Pigmentiphaga aceris: one gene and its partner. The main gene of each other region encodes a partner of the protein of the gene in region 2 in a complex. Links are inferred from orthologs where the notes say so. Each region holds a gene or a part of one and is shown on either strand. Other genes may lie near its edges.

Region 1 (7,390 bases), 2.4 Mb from region 2 along the record:
CGAGCTGTTGCCGCCAGACCAGTTGGTCAAGGGCAATGGCTGGATCGAAGGCCTGACAGTTGTCTCCATCATCCTGGGGGTGGTGGTTGGCGGTGCGCTGATCAGCCCTGCCGTGTCCAGCTGGTTGCTGAATCTGAACCTCATTCCGGGCATGCACAGCGGCACGCCGCCGGCTGAAGCTGCCATCGTTGTGATTGCCGTGATCTATCTGATTGCGACCGGCTTCAACCTGACGATTCCGGACACCGGTGTGGTCTACCCGAAGCAGCAGAAGAACCCGATCCGTCTGGTGAAGACTTTCGGTGGCTTCATTCGCACCCTGTGGCACGACAAGCTGGGCCAGATTTCGCTGGCCGTCACCACGCTCTTCTGGGGCGCGGGTGCCACGCTGCAGCTGATCGTGATCGAGTGGGGCCGCGTGCAACTTGGCCTGCCGCTGAACCAGGCATCCATCCTGATGGGGGTTGCCTCGGTCGGCACGATCTTCGGTGCAATCATCGCCGGGCGCTTCATCCCGCTGCATGCAGCCTTGAAGGTACTGCCCTTTGGTGTGCTGATGGGCTTCGTGGTGATGCTGATGCCGGTGGCCTACGACCGCTGGTTCGTCTATACCCTGCTGATCCTGATCGGCGGTCTGGGCGGGTTCTTTGTCGTCCCGATGAACGCCTTGCTGCAACATCGCGGCCATGTGCTTCTGTCGGCAGGCCATTCGATTGCCGTGCAGAATTTCAACGAGCAGTTGAACATCCTGTTGATGGTAGCTTCGTACTCGCTGCTGCTGGCGCTGAACGTATCGGTCAACGCCATCATCGTGATCTTCGGCCTGTTGGTGGCCGGGTTGATGCTGATCATCATGGCCTGGAACCGGCACAACCATCGCCGCTTCCCGAACCTTGATGAACTGATCGGCAGCCACGCACATGGCATTGCATTGAGCGGCGACGAAAAAGCGCACAAGCACTGACGCCAAGTGAAGGCATGCGCCACTGGAAACGGTGGCGCAAAAAATAACAGCCCCGATTCGGGGCTGTTATTTTTTGTCTCGCGCTTCAGATTTCAGATGCGACCCAAGGAGTCAGGTCGCTGAAGAACCCGAACTACTTAAGCATCAAACCTGAGGATCAACGCGTCCCGCGAATTGCACGCGAAATCTTCTGGTCTGTGGTGTATTGGCTAAGCGCATACACCGACCAGATCGCAGCGGGAATCCAGCCGATCAGCGTGATCTGCAGAATCAGGCAGATGATGCCGGCAAACGGCCGGCCAATGGTGAAGAACTGCAGCCAGGGAAGCAAAATGGCCAGTATCAGTCGCATGGGTTCTCCCAAGAAATCTTTGAATGGAGGCGCGACGCAAAGGTCGTCTAGGCGCGATCCGATCGTTAGCCGGCGACGGCCTATTGCGGCTCGCCAATGCCGGACACCAGCTTCAGATCGTGCCATGCCTTGATTTTTTCAAGTGGCGCGCGCAGCAGATAAGCGGGGTGGTAACTCACCACCATCGGGATATCCTTGCCGCCCAGCCCCAGCCTGTGCACACGACCGCGCAGGCTGCCGATGGTCGCATCAGTGCCAAGCACGTTCTGCGCGGCCACCCGACCCACCGCCAACGCGCGCTGTGGGTTGAGCAACGCTACCTGACGTTCCAGGTAGGGTCGACAGGCAGCGGCCTCTTCGGGTTCAGGATTGCGGTTGTTCGGCGGCCGGCATTTGACGATGTTGGTGACGAACGCATCACCCTTCGCACGTTGCACGCCGATCGCACCCAGCATGTTTTCCAGCAATTGGCCCGAACGCCCCACAAAAGGCACGCCTTGGCGGTCCTCTTGCTCACCGGGTGCTTCGCCAATCAGCAGCCATTGCGCACTGCGCGGCCCGGATCCGAACACCGACTGCGTGCGGCCTTTGCTGAGCGCACATTTTGTGCAGACCGACACTTCCGCCTGCAAGGCAGCCCAGGCGGCTTCCGGATCGCCTGAGGCCCATTCGATTGCCTGCGCCTGCGTCACGGGCGGTGCCGCGTTCGCTTTTGGTGCTGCGACCATGCTGGCGAGCGCGTCTCGGTGTACCTGGGCAGGTCCCATACGGCCAGTGGTCGTGCGCGGTGTGGTGGCACGAGCACCACCCTCGGCCGGACGAGCAGCTGCCGCAGGACTTTCCATGCGAGCGGGCGGCGCGACGACAGATGCAGCGGCTGGCGAAGCAGTCTCGGCAGGTGCTTCGGCAAGCGCTTGCGCACTGACTTGTGGTGCCTGACTTGCTACCTGCGCGGGCGGCGTCGCGGCCCAGACACGTTCAATACCCAGCTCACGCAACCAGGCACGACGCAAGGGCGAGGAGACATCCGGTGCCACGCTCATGCCGGCCCTGCCCGATGCAGGGGTTTGCGCATGACGATCGCATCTTCACGGCCCCGGGTGGCAGGGTAGTAACCGCGTCGAATGCCGACGCGTTCATAACCGATACGTTCATACAGACCCAACGCTCGCAGATTGCTTGGGCGGACTTCAAGCAACACGCTGGACGCCAGGTATCGACCCGCCACCACCTCGGTCCAGTTCAGCAAGCCGCGCCCTACCCCCTTGCCCTGTGCAAGCGGGGCCACGCTGAGATTGAGCAGGTGCACTTCATCGAGCACCACCATGATGACGCAATAGCCTTCAAGCCCTTCCGCGCTTCGCGCTACCCAGACGCTGTGCCCGCTTGCGATCGAGTCAGAAAAGTTGGCACGGGTCCAGGGAAACTCGTAGATGCGACGCTCAATGATCATGACTTCATCGAGGTCTTCCTCGCGCATGCGCGCGACAGACAACGATGCGGGCAAGCCCGCCACGGTTTCACGCGTGTTCGTGTTCGATGCGTCCGGTCGGTTGAAAGGCTGCGTATTCATCCTGCCACTCCGTTTGCCACCCCTACCTGCGGCAAGGTGACACGAGGATTCCCACCCAGACCGGATGCCCGTTCAGCGGTGGTGAAAGCCACTTTGTCGCGAACATAAAGCGGGCTTGCCTGATCGGCCGGCACACACTCGCCACGACGCAACATGCCCGCCGCCAGCAAGGCCACCGCATCGGCAGTCGGTCGAACAATTTCGGAACGCGGGGCGGTATCAGAAAGACCGACCTGCGTCGGATAAGCAAGCGCCGCGTCACCGACATGCAGCACGGCGTCGGTCCACCAGGATTGCATGCGTGCCCAGGTCAGCAGGTCGGCAGCACCCAGCAGAATCGGTCCATCGAGCGCCACCACGTCGCGCCAGCCCGCGTCATCGACGATGCGGTAGGCACCGGCATACACCTCGTCCATGCGTGCATCCATGGCCACCAGTACCACCTGGCCAGTCGTGGCTTCGCTTGCCAATGCCAGCGCCGCCAGCGACACCACGGGCGCCAGCGGCAGTTCAAGTGCAAAACCCAGGCCCTGCGCCACACCACACGCCACCCGCAAGCCCGTGAAGCCGCCAGGACCTTGCCCGAAGGCAATCGCGCTGAGCGCGGTGGCAGCAATGCCCGCCTCGGCCAAGACTTCGTCGACCATCGGCAACAGGCGTTCGGAATGTTCTTTGGTGCCGTGATGCTCGCGCAACACGACCCGCTGCGCACCGCTTGCGTCGCACAAGAGCGCAACGCCGCAACACGCACCGGAAGTTTCCAGGGCAAGAATGTATTGAGTCATGAATGGAATTGTACGAGCTAAGCAGCCAACGCTGACGGCCAAACACGCGTCGGTGTTAACGCGGCGACCAATGGCCAACAATCATGACCAGGCATGGCCATCAATCAGCGACTGCGAGGATGCTCGTACATATTGCGCGACGCGTCTCGAATATCGCTGCGCAAACGCAAACGTTCTTCCGTAGACAGGCGCTTGGGCACGTGCACGCGCTCGCCGGGAAGCACCGGGCCTGCCCAGTCGGAATCCGCGTGACCGGGCATCACGGTATGCGGCATTACTGCGTGGGGCACCACACCGATATAACCCAGATCGCCATTGCTCGACCCATACACCACACCGCCCGTACCGTAGGCAGGTGGTTGCGAAGCAGGTGTAGGAGGCGCGAGGCTGCTTACGCTCTGGCCATTGGAAACAGAAGAAGACGCTGAAGGTGCGGAAGACGAGGACGCCTGTGAAGCTCCTGTGGACAGGATCACCCGAGACCCGGAACGGCCAGTTTGATCGCCACCCGACACGCTCGATGACTGCACAGCAGAACTCGATAGCGAAAGTGTGCCCGGGAGTGCATTATTCTGAGCACGCACAGGCAATACGGCAGACACCCCGGCTACACCAAGGATGACCGTAGCAAGAAGACGTCCTGCGTCAGACACGCAAGCGCTTGGATTTCGCGATGGGAGGTGGGCGACAATGTTCACAACTCAATGATAAAGCGCATCTTTAACGCGATTTGGCGCTTGCCGGTGACGAGCTTCTGATTTCTGTAACAAGCAATGACCCGTACTGATTCGCCCACTAGTCTCGGATACATTTCTGCCATGTCACTCGCCAACGCCCCTAAAAAAATCCTCGTCGTCGACGACGACGTGCGTCTCCGCGACCTGCTTCGACGTTATCTCGCCGAGCAAGGCTTCTCTGTCTGGGTGGCCGAAAACGCCCAGAGCATGAACAAGCTATGGCAACGCGAGCGCTTCGACCTGCTGGTCCTCGATCTGATGCTTCCTGGTGAAGATGGCCTGTCCATCTGTCGCCGTCTGCGTGGTGCCCGGGATAACACCCCGATCATCATGTTGACCGCCAAGGGCGAAGACGTGGATCGCATCGTCGGGCTCGAAATGGGCGCGGATGATTATCTGCCCAAACCTTTCAACCCCCGCGAACTGCTTGCCCGCGTAAACGCTGTGCTGCGTCGCAAAGGTCCGGACGAACATCCGGGCGCGCCTAGCCAGGACAACGAGACGGTCAGCTTCGGCCCCTACCTGCTCAATCTGGCAACCCGCACCCTGACCCGCAGTGGCGAAGCAGTTCCGCTCACCACTGGCGAGTTCTCGGTCCTGAAAGTGTTTGCCCGTCACCCCAAAATCCCGCTGTCGCGCGACAAGCTCATGGAGCTTGCACGCGGTCGCGAATACGAAGCTTTCGATCGAAGCCTGGACGTGCAGATTTCGCGTTTGCGCAAACTGCTCGAACCCGATCCCGCCAAACCCGTCTTCATTCAAACCGTATGGGGGCTTGGCTACGTCTTTGTTCCCGACGGCGGTTGAACGTTCTTTCTCCGTCATGAGTGCAAACGGCGACCCGAGTCGCCGTTTGTCGTATTGGCGCTAGCCTTTCCGAGTTCCCCCCGATGTCGGTCGCCCTTCGCGTAGTCTCTCGCCTAGGCCTGTTCGGCCGCACTTTCCTGTTGTTGACCGTGTTGATGACGGCCAGCCTTGCCGTATGGCTTCAAGCCTTCCGCAACATGGAAATCGAGCCGCGGGCACAACAAATCGCCCAGCAGATCGTGACCGTGGTCAATATCACGCGTGCGGCGCTGGTCCATTCCGCTCCCCGCGTACGTCGCGATCTGATGCTGGATCTGGCTACCAATGAAGGTATTCAGGTCTATCCCCGTGAAACCACCGACAAGACGCAACCCATCCCGGATCGCGAGATCCTGCAGCGGGTCGCCGTCTATGTGATCGACCGTCTTGGTCCCACCGCGCAGGTGGTCTGGGAGGTCAATCGCATCCCTGGCCTGTGGGTCAGCTTTGCCATCGATGACGACGACTATTGGGTCGTGATCGAACGCGACCGCGTGGAACGTGCACCCGGCGTGGAATGGCTGGGCTGGGGTGCGGCAGCCTTGTTGTTGTCGCTGCTTGGCGCAGCCATGATCGTGAGCTTCGTGAACCGGCCGCTGTCGCGGCTGGCACGTGCAGCGCAAGCCCTGTCTTTGGGTGAAAAGCCTTCTCCCCTGCCCGAAATGGGGCCGGACGAGATCCGCAGCGTGAACGCCAGCTTCAACCGGATGGTGGAAGAACTGGATCGTGCGGAAGCCGATCGCGCACTGATGCTAGCCGGTATTTCGCACGATCTGCGCACGCCCTTGACGCGTCTGCGCCTGGAATTGGAACTCAGCGGCCTGACCGAAGAAAGCCGGCACGCCATTGACGAAGACGTAGCGCAGCTTGACCGCACCATTGGCCAGTTCATGGTCTATGCGCGTCCGGCCACCACGCCTGATCAGGTCATCGATGTGTCCGGGCTGATTACTGATCTGGCCGAACGCGAACGCGCGCACACGGAATTGATGGGCGGCACGCTGGTCGCGAATGTGGCGGGCGATCTGAAAGCGCGCGTGGCACCGTCCGACCTGGAACGCGCGGTCTGCAACCTGGTTGAAAACGCGCGCAAGTATGGCCATGACGAAGGTCGTCCGGTTGCCATCGATCTGATCTTGCATGCGTCGCAGGGCAATATTCATATCGATGTCTGCGACCGTGGCCCGGGCATTCCGGCATCGGATGTGCCGCGCATGCTGCGTCCGTTCACGCGTGGGTCCGAGGCGCGCACCGATGCGGGTGGCGCGGGCTTGGGCCTGGCTATTGTGCGACGCCTGCTGCAACGGGTTGGCGGCACAATTGAACTGCTGCCGCGTCCTGGTGGCGGCTTGATTGGCCGGGTGGTGTTGCCTGCTGCCCCTCGCAACGCAGCCTGACCGGTCATAGCAGTATCTGCAACTTCGCTGGCAAACGGCGGCTTGTCCAGCCGTCGTTTGTCAGCGCGTCGGCCAGCGCGTCGGCCACCACAGCCCTGCTGTCTGTGATTGCTGCGCGCGATCTGCTTCAGGCACAGAAGACAGAAAACACGCAGACACGCCGACCGTGCTACATGGAACCTGCGCATTCGCAGGTTCCATGTGTCGATCAACGATGTGTCGATCAACGCAGTGAATCAAGCACGTTGATTACGCCGCTTCCAGCGAACTCATATCGATCACAAAGCGGAAGCGCACATCGCTGCGCACCACGCGCTCGTAAGCCTCGTTGATGTCCTGAATCTTGATGAGTTCGATGTCGGACACGATGCCGTGTTCGCCGCAGAAATCGAGCATTTCCTGGGTTTCCTTGATCGAACCGATCATCGACCCGGACAGCGAGCGGCGGCCACCGACCAGTGCGAACGCATGCACCGGCGCAGGCGATTCCGGGATGCCAACCAGCACCATGCTGCCGTCGAGCGCCAACAGGTTCAGATAGTCGGTCCAGTCGATGCTTGCGCCAACCGTGTTGATGATGACGTCGAAATAGCCTTGCAGATCAACGAAGGTCTGCAGGTCGCTGGTCGCGAAGAAGTGATCGGCACCCATGCGTTTGCCGTCTGCTTCCTTGTTCAGCGTCTGGCTCAACACCGTGACTTCGGCACCCATCGCGTGCGCCAGCTTTACCCCCATG
Region 2 (7,222 bases):
CATTGCGATACGCTTTTTGTCACCGCGCGTGGCGAGGGCATGACACGCCAGGGGTTCTGGCTGATCGTGAAAAAGTATGCCGTGCGCGCAGGGGTGAATGCGCCGCTGTCACCTCACGTGCTCAGGCATGCCTTTGCCACCCATCTGCTGAATCACGGTGCGGACTTGCGGGTGGTGCAGCTGCTGCTTGGCCACGCCGACATATCCACTACCCAGATCTACACCCATGTTGCCCGCGAACGCTTGAAGACCTTGCATGCCGAGCACCATCCGCGCGGCTGAGCGTTGCGGCCGCATTACCTTCCGACCTTTTGTGCACATACGTTCAGACCGATGAGCAAAGCCCGCCATATTTCCGAAACGCCTGCGACCCAGTTCCTGCGCAAGCAGAAGGTCGCGTTCACCGAGCATCCTTACGATTACGTCGATCATGGTGGCGCGGCAGAATCGTCGCGCCAGTTGGGCGAAGACCTTCATCACGTGATCAAGACCCTGGTGATGGAAGATGAATCTGCCAAGCCGCTGATCATCCTGATGCACGGCGATCGTGAGGTTTCGACCAAGAATCTGGCGCGCCAGATCGGCGTGAAAAAAGTCGCACCGTGCCAGCCCGAGGTAGCCCAACGGCACTCCGGTTATCAGGTCGGTGGCACGTCGCCGTTTGCCACGCGCAAGGCCATGCCGGTCTACGTCGAAGCGGGCATCCTGGCCCTGCCGCGCATTCTGCTCAATGGGGGGCGACGCGGATTCCTGATCGGCATCGACCCGGCGATATTGCGCACCTTGTTGAAGGCGGTGCCGGTCACGGTTGCGCTTGAAGATTGATCGCTGGATACCGAAGGTGTGGGCCTGCTGCATCGATATGTGATGCGGCAAGTGCGTGATGCAGCAGACATGGCCGCTGAGTGCACGACAGCCCCATCGACCCTGCGTCCGCATAAGTTCATGTCGATAAGTTCATGCCGATAAAGCCTTAAGTTCTGGCGGGCGGCTGCGGTCTAATTCCCTTTGGAGACTGCGGCCAGGGCTTGGCTGCACTGCCACGTGTGAGCGGGTTTGCATGGGTGCTGTTGCCGCGTTTCCGTCCAGACCGGCGCAGTCCGTGCCGGCGTGTCGAGGATGCAGATGGCTCACGTAGTAAGTTTGTCCGGCAGTCCCAGCCCGACTTCCCGTTCCCAAGGCTTGTTGAATCGCTCGGCCGCGCTGCTCGAAGCGCGTGGCATTCAGGTCCAAGCTTTTTCCCTGACCGATTTTGACGCCGAAGCGCTGCTGTTCGGCCGTTTCGACGACCCCGCTATCCGCGCGTTCCAGAAGGCCGTTGCCAACGCCGATGGTCTGCTGGTGGCCACGCCCGTCTACAAGGCCGCCTACAGCGGTGGCCTGAAAGCCTTGCTCGATGTCTTGCCCGAGCGCGCGCTGGCCCGGCACGTGGTGCTGCCACTGGCCACCGGCGGCAGTGCCGCGCACATGCTGGCCGTGGACTATGCGCTGCAGCCCGTGCTGACGGCGCTCAAGGCGCATCACATCTTGGGTGCGGTCTACGCGACCGAAAAAGACATTCATCGCGACGAACACAATGTGCTCAGCGTGACGGCTGAAATCGACGAACGTCTGCTGATCGCCATCGAACGTTTTGCATCCTTGCTGCCGCACCGTTCAGTGCAGCCTTCGGTCTATGCAAGCTGGGGGCAGGCGCGTATCAGCAGCTAAGGGCTTTAGCAGTTAAGGGTTTTGCCGCGTTGGCGGTGGATGGGCGGCGGCTGTGTCCGGTGTGGGAATTCCCGTGAGAATTTCGATATGTGAATAAGCCGCCGAATCTGCCGCGCCACCCGTAGCTTGCCGGTAAAATCCGACGCATTCTCCCGATTGGCACGTGTTTGCCAGGAATGCTTTGATGATCAATCTGTTTGCTGCGGTACTGGCTTATCTGCTGGGCTCCATCTCTTTTGCCGTGGTGGTCAGCAAGGCCATGCGCTTGCAAGACCCGCGCACCTATGGCTCGGGCAATCCGGGTGCGACCAACGTGCTGCGGACCGGCAACAAGCTGGCGGCTGCACTGACGCTGCTGGGCGACGGGTTCAAGGGCTGGCTGGCCGTGTGGCTGGCACAGACGGTCGGATTGACCTACGGCGTGACCGAAGCCGGCGTGGCTGCCGTCGTGCTGGCCGTGTTTCTGGGTCACCTGTATCCGCTGTACACCCGCTTCCAGGGCGGCAAAGGTGTGGCGACCGCAGCCGGTATCTTGCTCGCCGTCGAGCCTTTGCTGGGACTGGCGACCTTGCTCAGCTGGTTGGCAGTTGCGGTGATCTTCCGTTATTCCTCGCTGGCGGCCCTGTCTGCGGCCGTGCTGGCCCCCGTGTATTACATGTTTGGCCACGGGGTGCTCTGGCAGGCTGATGCCCGCATCGGTGTGGCGCTGGTCGTGATGTGCCTGCTGCTGATCTATCGTCATCGCAGCAATATCGCCAAGCTGATGGCTGGCAAGGAATCGCGGATCGGATCGAAGAAGCGCTGATCGTCAACGCGAGGTCAGGGCATCAAGCGATGCGCTGACGCGCGGCGCGTCAAAGAAAGTATTGTCGGAAGGGGAAGTGCAAGTAGCAGGCTGTTTGCGTATCGGAAGATGCCGCCCCGCACTTGCGGCGGGGCCTGATGGCATTCAGTCTGCCTGGCAGACGTCTTCCAGATCCCAGCGCGGATGCACCGTGAAGGCGCGACGCTCGGTGTTCAGTTCAGCCAGGCCTGCCTTCACACGCATGGCAGCCGCGAACGCGATCATGGCACCGTTGTCGGTGCACAGCGCCAGTGGCGGAAAGTAGGCGCGACCCCCAAATCTGCGCAGTTGCACTGCCAGTCGTTCGCGCAACAGCCGGTTGGCACCCACACCGCCTGCAATCACCAGGTTCTTCAAGCCGGTTTGTTTCAGTGCAAGGGTTGCCTTGCCCACCAGCACATCGACAATCGCTGCCTCGGTTGCTGCAGCCAGGTCGGCGCGGGTTTGCGGGTCCATCTGATCGTCTTCGCCCACTTTCACCAGACCCAAGCCCTTGGCGCGCACCATCACGGCTGTCTTCAGTCCACTGAAGCTGAAATCCAGATCGGGGCTATGCAGTTTGGGGCGCGGCAGATCAAAACGACTTGCATCGCCTTGCTCGGCCAGTTTGGACAGCGCCGGTCCGCCCGGGTAACCCAGGCCAAGCAGCTTTGCTGTCTTGTCGAAGGCTTCGCCTGCGGCGTCGTCCAAGGTTTCGCCCAGCAAGGTGTAGCGTCCGACGCCATCGACCCGCATCAATTGGGTATGGCCGCCTGATACCAGCAGTGCCACGAACGGAAATTCCGGTCGCGGGTCTGCCAACAGGGGCGAAAGCAGGTGGCCTTCCAGGTGGTGAATGGGGATGGCGGGCAAGCCCTTGGCCCAGGCGATGGACTGGGCCACGCTTGCTCCCACCAGCAGCGCACCCGCCAGGCCGGGGCCGGCGGTATACGCCACGGCATCGACATTGGCCAAGGTCAGGCCGGCGTCGGCCAATGCCTGGTTGGTCAGTGGCAGAATGCGACGAACATGATCGCGCGAAGCCAGTTCCGGCACTACACCGCCGTATTCCTGGTGCATGGCAACCTGGGAATACAAGGTGTGGGACAGCAGTCCGTCGGTGTCGCTGACAAGCGCGACGCCGGTTTCATCACAGGAGCTTTCGAAGCCAAGAACGATCATGGGGATTCTGCTTAAGTAGCCGCGAAGTGTAGCATTCGAGACGAACGGGTCTTTGCTTGCGTTTGGCCGCTACGCTATACTCTTTGGATTCCGCTCTAAAAAAGCTAAAGGGGCCACGTAAAATCTAGGACTTTTCGCAGGTGCACACAAAACAAGTGCATAAGTGCGTAAAGCTGGGTTGGTCGTGACGAAGAAGCCTTACTTTGGCGGCTGTTGACTGTGTCTTTGGGCAGAGTCCTCGGAGTGGTGTTCTGGACAACCATCCAGACGCACCTCCCAGACAGGTTCTACTTGATCGATTCGAGTCGGCCGCGAGCTTTTTTACCTAGCGATCCAAAACCACTTCATACCCCCAGGTCCAAGCATTCATGCCCACGATTCGCGTCAAAGAAAACGAGCCCTTCGAAGTCGCCCTGCGTCGTTTCAAGCGCACCATTGAAAAGACCGGCCTCTTGACCGAATTGCGCTCGCGCGAGTTCTATGAAAAGCCCACCGCAGAGCGCAAGCGCAAGCAAGCTGCCGCCGTGAAGCGTCATTACAAGCGTATCCGCAGCCAACAACTGCCGAAGCGCATGTACTAAAGCGATTGCGCAGGCATACGCCGCGCAATTTGCCTTTGAGTGCAATCCAAAGCCGCCACGGCATCGCCTGGCGGCTTTTGGTCTTTTCTCGTTTTTGGTATTTTTCTTTTCCTGGCGTCTCAGTGTTTTGTCGAATTCCTGCGTTGAATTCGCCATCTGACGCGCCTTTCATCAGCGGCACGTCCGCGGAATCATCATGAGCACCTTGAAAACCCGCTTGTCCGACGAAATCAAGAACGCCATGCGGGCCAAGGCTGTCGAGCGCCTGGGCACCCTGCGTCTGTTGTCGGCCGCCGTCAAGCAGCGCGAAGTCGACGACCGCCGTGAACTCACCGATGCCGAGATCACCGCCATCGTTGAGAAGCAGATCAAGCAGCGTCGCGAATCGATCACCGCCTATGACCAGGCTGGTCGTACTGAGACCGCTGACCAGGAACGCGCTGAAATCGTCGTGCTGCAGGAATTCCTGCCACAAGCAGCCAGCGCCGAAGAAATCGAGGCAATCCTTGCTGCCGCTGCTGACGAAGTTGCTGCGTCGGGCGTTTCTGGCGCACCGGCCATGGGCAAGATCATGGCGATTGCCAAGGCCAAGCTGGCCGGTCGTGCCGACATGACCGAGGTGTCGCGTCTGGTCAAGGCCCGCCTGGCGTGATGCTTGACGTGACCGCTGGCCCGATCTTCAGTGTGCGTTTGCCTGCCATGCTGGTAAACGCCGTGCGCGCGACGTGCTCAGGCACTTGCTGCATCGAAGTTCGCGGCGTCAGCGGCATGTCTGGACGGTTTTTGCACGCGTGATTCCGGACAGTTTCATCCAGGACTTGCTGGCTCGCGTCGACGTGGTCGACGTGGTGGGCCGCTACGTGCAGTTGCGCAAGGGCGGGGCCAATCTGCTTGGCCTGTGCCCCTTCCACAACGAGAAATCCCCGTCGTTCACGGTCAGCCCGACCAAGCAGTTCTATCACTGCTTCGGTTGCGGCGCGCACGGAACCGCCATCCGGTTCCTGATGGACCATGCAGGCCAAAGCTTCCCCGAAGCGGTGCGCTCGCTGGCAGATTCTGCCGGCATGCGCGTGCCCGAAGAAGACCGTAGCCCCAAGCAACGTGAAGCACGCGCCAAGCGCGAAGCTGAAATTTCACGGCACAGCCAGGCGCTGGAAACGGCCAACACGCTGTATCGCCAGCAACTGCGTACCGCAACGGCTGCCGTGTCCTATTTGAAAGGGCGCGGTCTGTCTGGCGAAGTGGCGGCGCGTTTCGGCATGGGCTGGGCCAGTGGCGACAGGCAAGGGCTGTCGCAGGTGTTTCCCACCTACGACGACCCATTGCTGGTCGAAGCTGGCCTGGTGATCCTGTCGGAAGACGGCCGTCGATATGACCGCTTTCGCGAACGGATCATGTTCCCGATCCGCAATGGTCGTGGTCACTTGATCGGTTTCGGTGGGCGAATTGTCGGCAAGGGCGAACCCAAGTACCTGAATTCCCCCGAGACGCCGATTTTCTCGAAGGGTACTGAGCTCTACGGTTTGTGGGAGGCCAAGCAGGCTATCCGCTCGGCCGGACAGGTGGTGGTGGTCGAAGGCTACATGGACGTGGTCGCGCTCGCCCAGATGGGCGTCGAGCACGCGGTAGCCACGCTGGGCACGGCGACCACGCCCGTACACATCCAGAAATTGCTGCGCGCCAGCGACAACGTGGTGTTTGCTTTCGACGGTGACAAGGCTGGTCGCAAGGCCGCTTGGCGGGCGCTGGAAGCCTGCCTGCCCTTGTTGCGCGATGATGTGTCCTTGCGCTTCCTGTTCCTGCCGGATGACCACGATCCAGACTCGTTTATTCGGGAATTCGGCCTGGAAGGTTTCCGGGCTGCATTGCGCGACGCCACGGCCTTGTCTCAATTCATGCTTGGCGAGTTGGCTGAGCGTCATCGCATGGACGAAGCAGAGGGGCGCGCGCGTTGTGTGCACGATGCAAAGCCGTTGCTGCAAGCCATGCCGGCCGGTGCAATCCGCCTGCAGATCCAGCGGGAACTGGCGACGCTGACAAGGCTGACGCCGGAAGAGCTGGGTCAGTTGCTGCAATTGCAAGACGTGCCCAGTGGGCCCTTGGTGCAGCAGGCGGCAGCGGCCTGGGGAAATGGCAGTACAGCCCCGGCTGCACGTGGGGCGGGCGGTCGTCAGGAGGGCAGGGCAAGCGCACAGCAAGGCGGGCAGCAAGACGGCTACCAGGGCGGCCCCCCGTCGGATTACGGGCCGGACGACCACGATTTCATGATCCCGGACGATGACTCCTGGGAGCCTGCCGGCCGCTCAGGCGGTGAGCAGGGACGTGCAAATGTTGCACGCCAGGCGTCCGAGCCGCGCGGTCGTCGCGTGGTGGCCTCTTTGCCGGTTCGTTTGCTGCACCTGTTGCTTGGCCATCCGGCATTGATCGAAGAGATCGACGAGGCTGCCGAAACGGTGTTGCAGGAAGCAGACGGTTTTGACCAAGTGCGCGAATTGTTGGCACTCATGCGTGAGACCGGTGCCTCGCATGCGGCGGGCCTGATCGAAGCGGCACGTGGCACGGCTTTGGGTCAAGACCTTGAGAATGAGATGGTTGCCACCATGTTTGGAGAAGAGCTGCCTGATCCCCAAGGAGAACTGCGCGATGCACTGCGTGTCATCGAATTGGGCTGGATCGAGGCGCAGAAGGAAATGCTGATCGCGCGCGGCTTGAGTGGCGTAGACGACAAGGCACGTTACTTCGAGTTGAACGAACGTGTGACCCGCTTGCGTATGCCACTGCCTGGTAATTGAGCACACTTGGTCAATTAGCTGGAGTCGCCGCTTGACAAAGTGGTACAATGAAAAGTTTTCTCGGTCGCGCGATTGGTGCGCAGGGCGAGAAAATTTGTACGAGAAAAGACGGTATTTGGAAAAAGATGGTTGTG

The links.
Region 1: the proteins of tsaD (region 2) and tsaB are in contact, whole or in part, in a solved structure (PDB 4WQ4), measured with the Escherichia coli proteins. The link is inferred for Pigmentiphaga aceris from one-to-one orthologs.

The regions. Positions count from the first base shown.
Region 1 is NZ_CP043046.1:2,471,131-2,478,520, reverse strand. Bases 1,781-4,755 are described here. They hold tsaB (tRNA (adenosine(37)-N6)-threonylcarbamoyltransferase complex dimerization subunit type 1 TsaB), read right to left. Parts: upstream 3,675-4,755; coding sequence 2,886-3,674; downstream 1,781-2,885. Other genes in these bases: ompR (osmolarity response regulator transcription factor OmpR), read left to right, coding at 4,493-4,755; FXN63_RS10670 (hypothetical protein), read right to left, coding at 3,779-4,204; rimI (ribosomal protein S18-alanine N-acetyltransferase), read right to left, coding at 2,356-2,796; FXN63_RS10685 (uracil-DNA glycosylase), read right to left, coding at 1,781-2,359. Outside these bases: lysophospholipid transporter LplT, read left to right, coding at 1-964; FXN63_RS10690 (YqaE/Pmp3 family membrane protein), read right to left, coding at 1,122-1,316; more of FXN63_RS10685, read right to left, coding at 1,397-1,780; more of ompR, read left to right, coding at 4,756-5,218; FXN63_RS10660 (ATP-binding protein), read left to right, coding at 5,302-6,654; FXN63_RS10655 (NAD(P)-dependent alcohol dehydrogenase), read right to left, coding at 6,904-7,390. UniProt on the Escherichia coli protein: Required for the formation of a threonylcarbamoyl group on adenosine at position 37 (t(6)A37) in tRNAs that read codons beginning with adenine.
Region 2 is NZ_CP043046.1:4,862,125-4,869,346, reverse strand. What follows is about bases 1,688-4,494. They hold tsaD (tRNA (adenosine(37)-N6)-threonylcarbamoyltransferase complex transferase subunit TsaD), read right to left. Parts: upstream 3,716-4,494; coding sequence 2,660-3,715; downstream 1,688-2,659. Other genes in these bases: FXN63_RS21000 (GatB/YqeY domain-containing protein), read left to right, coding at 4,487-4,494; rpsU (30S ribosomal protein S21), read left to right, coding at 4,084-4,296; plsY (glycerol-3-phosphate 1-O-acyltransferase PlsY), read left to right, coding at 1,895-2,515; ssuE (NADPH-dependent FMN reductase), read left to right, coding at 1,688-1,710. In the rest of the region: site-specific tyrosine recombinase XerD, read left to right, coding at 1-282; FXN63_RS21025 (aminoacyl-tRNA deacylase), read left to right, coding at 334-825; more of ssuE, read left to right, coding at 1,126-1,687; more of FXN63_RS21000, read left to right, coding at 4,495-4,948; dnaG (DNA primase), read left to right, coding at 5,088-7,088.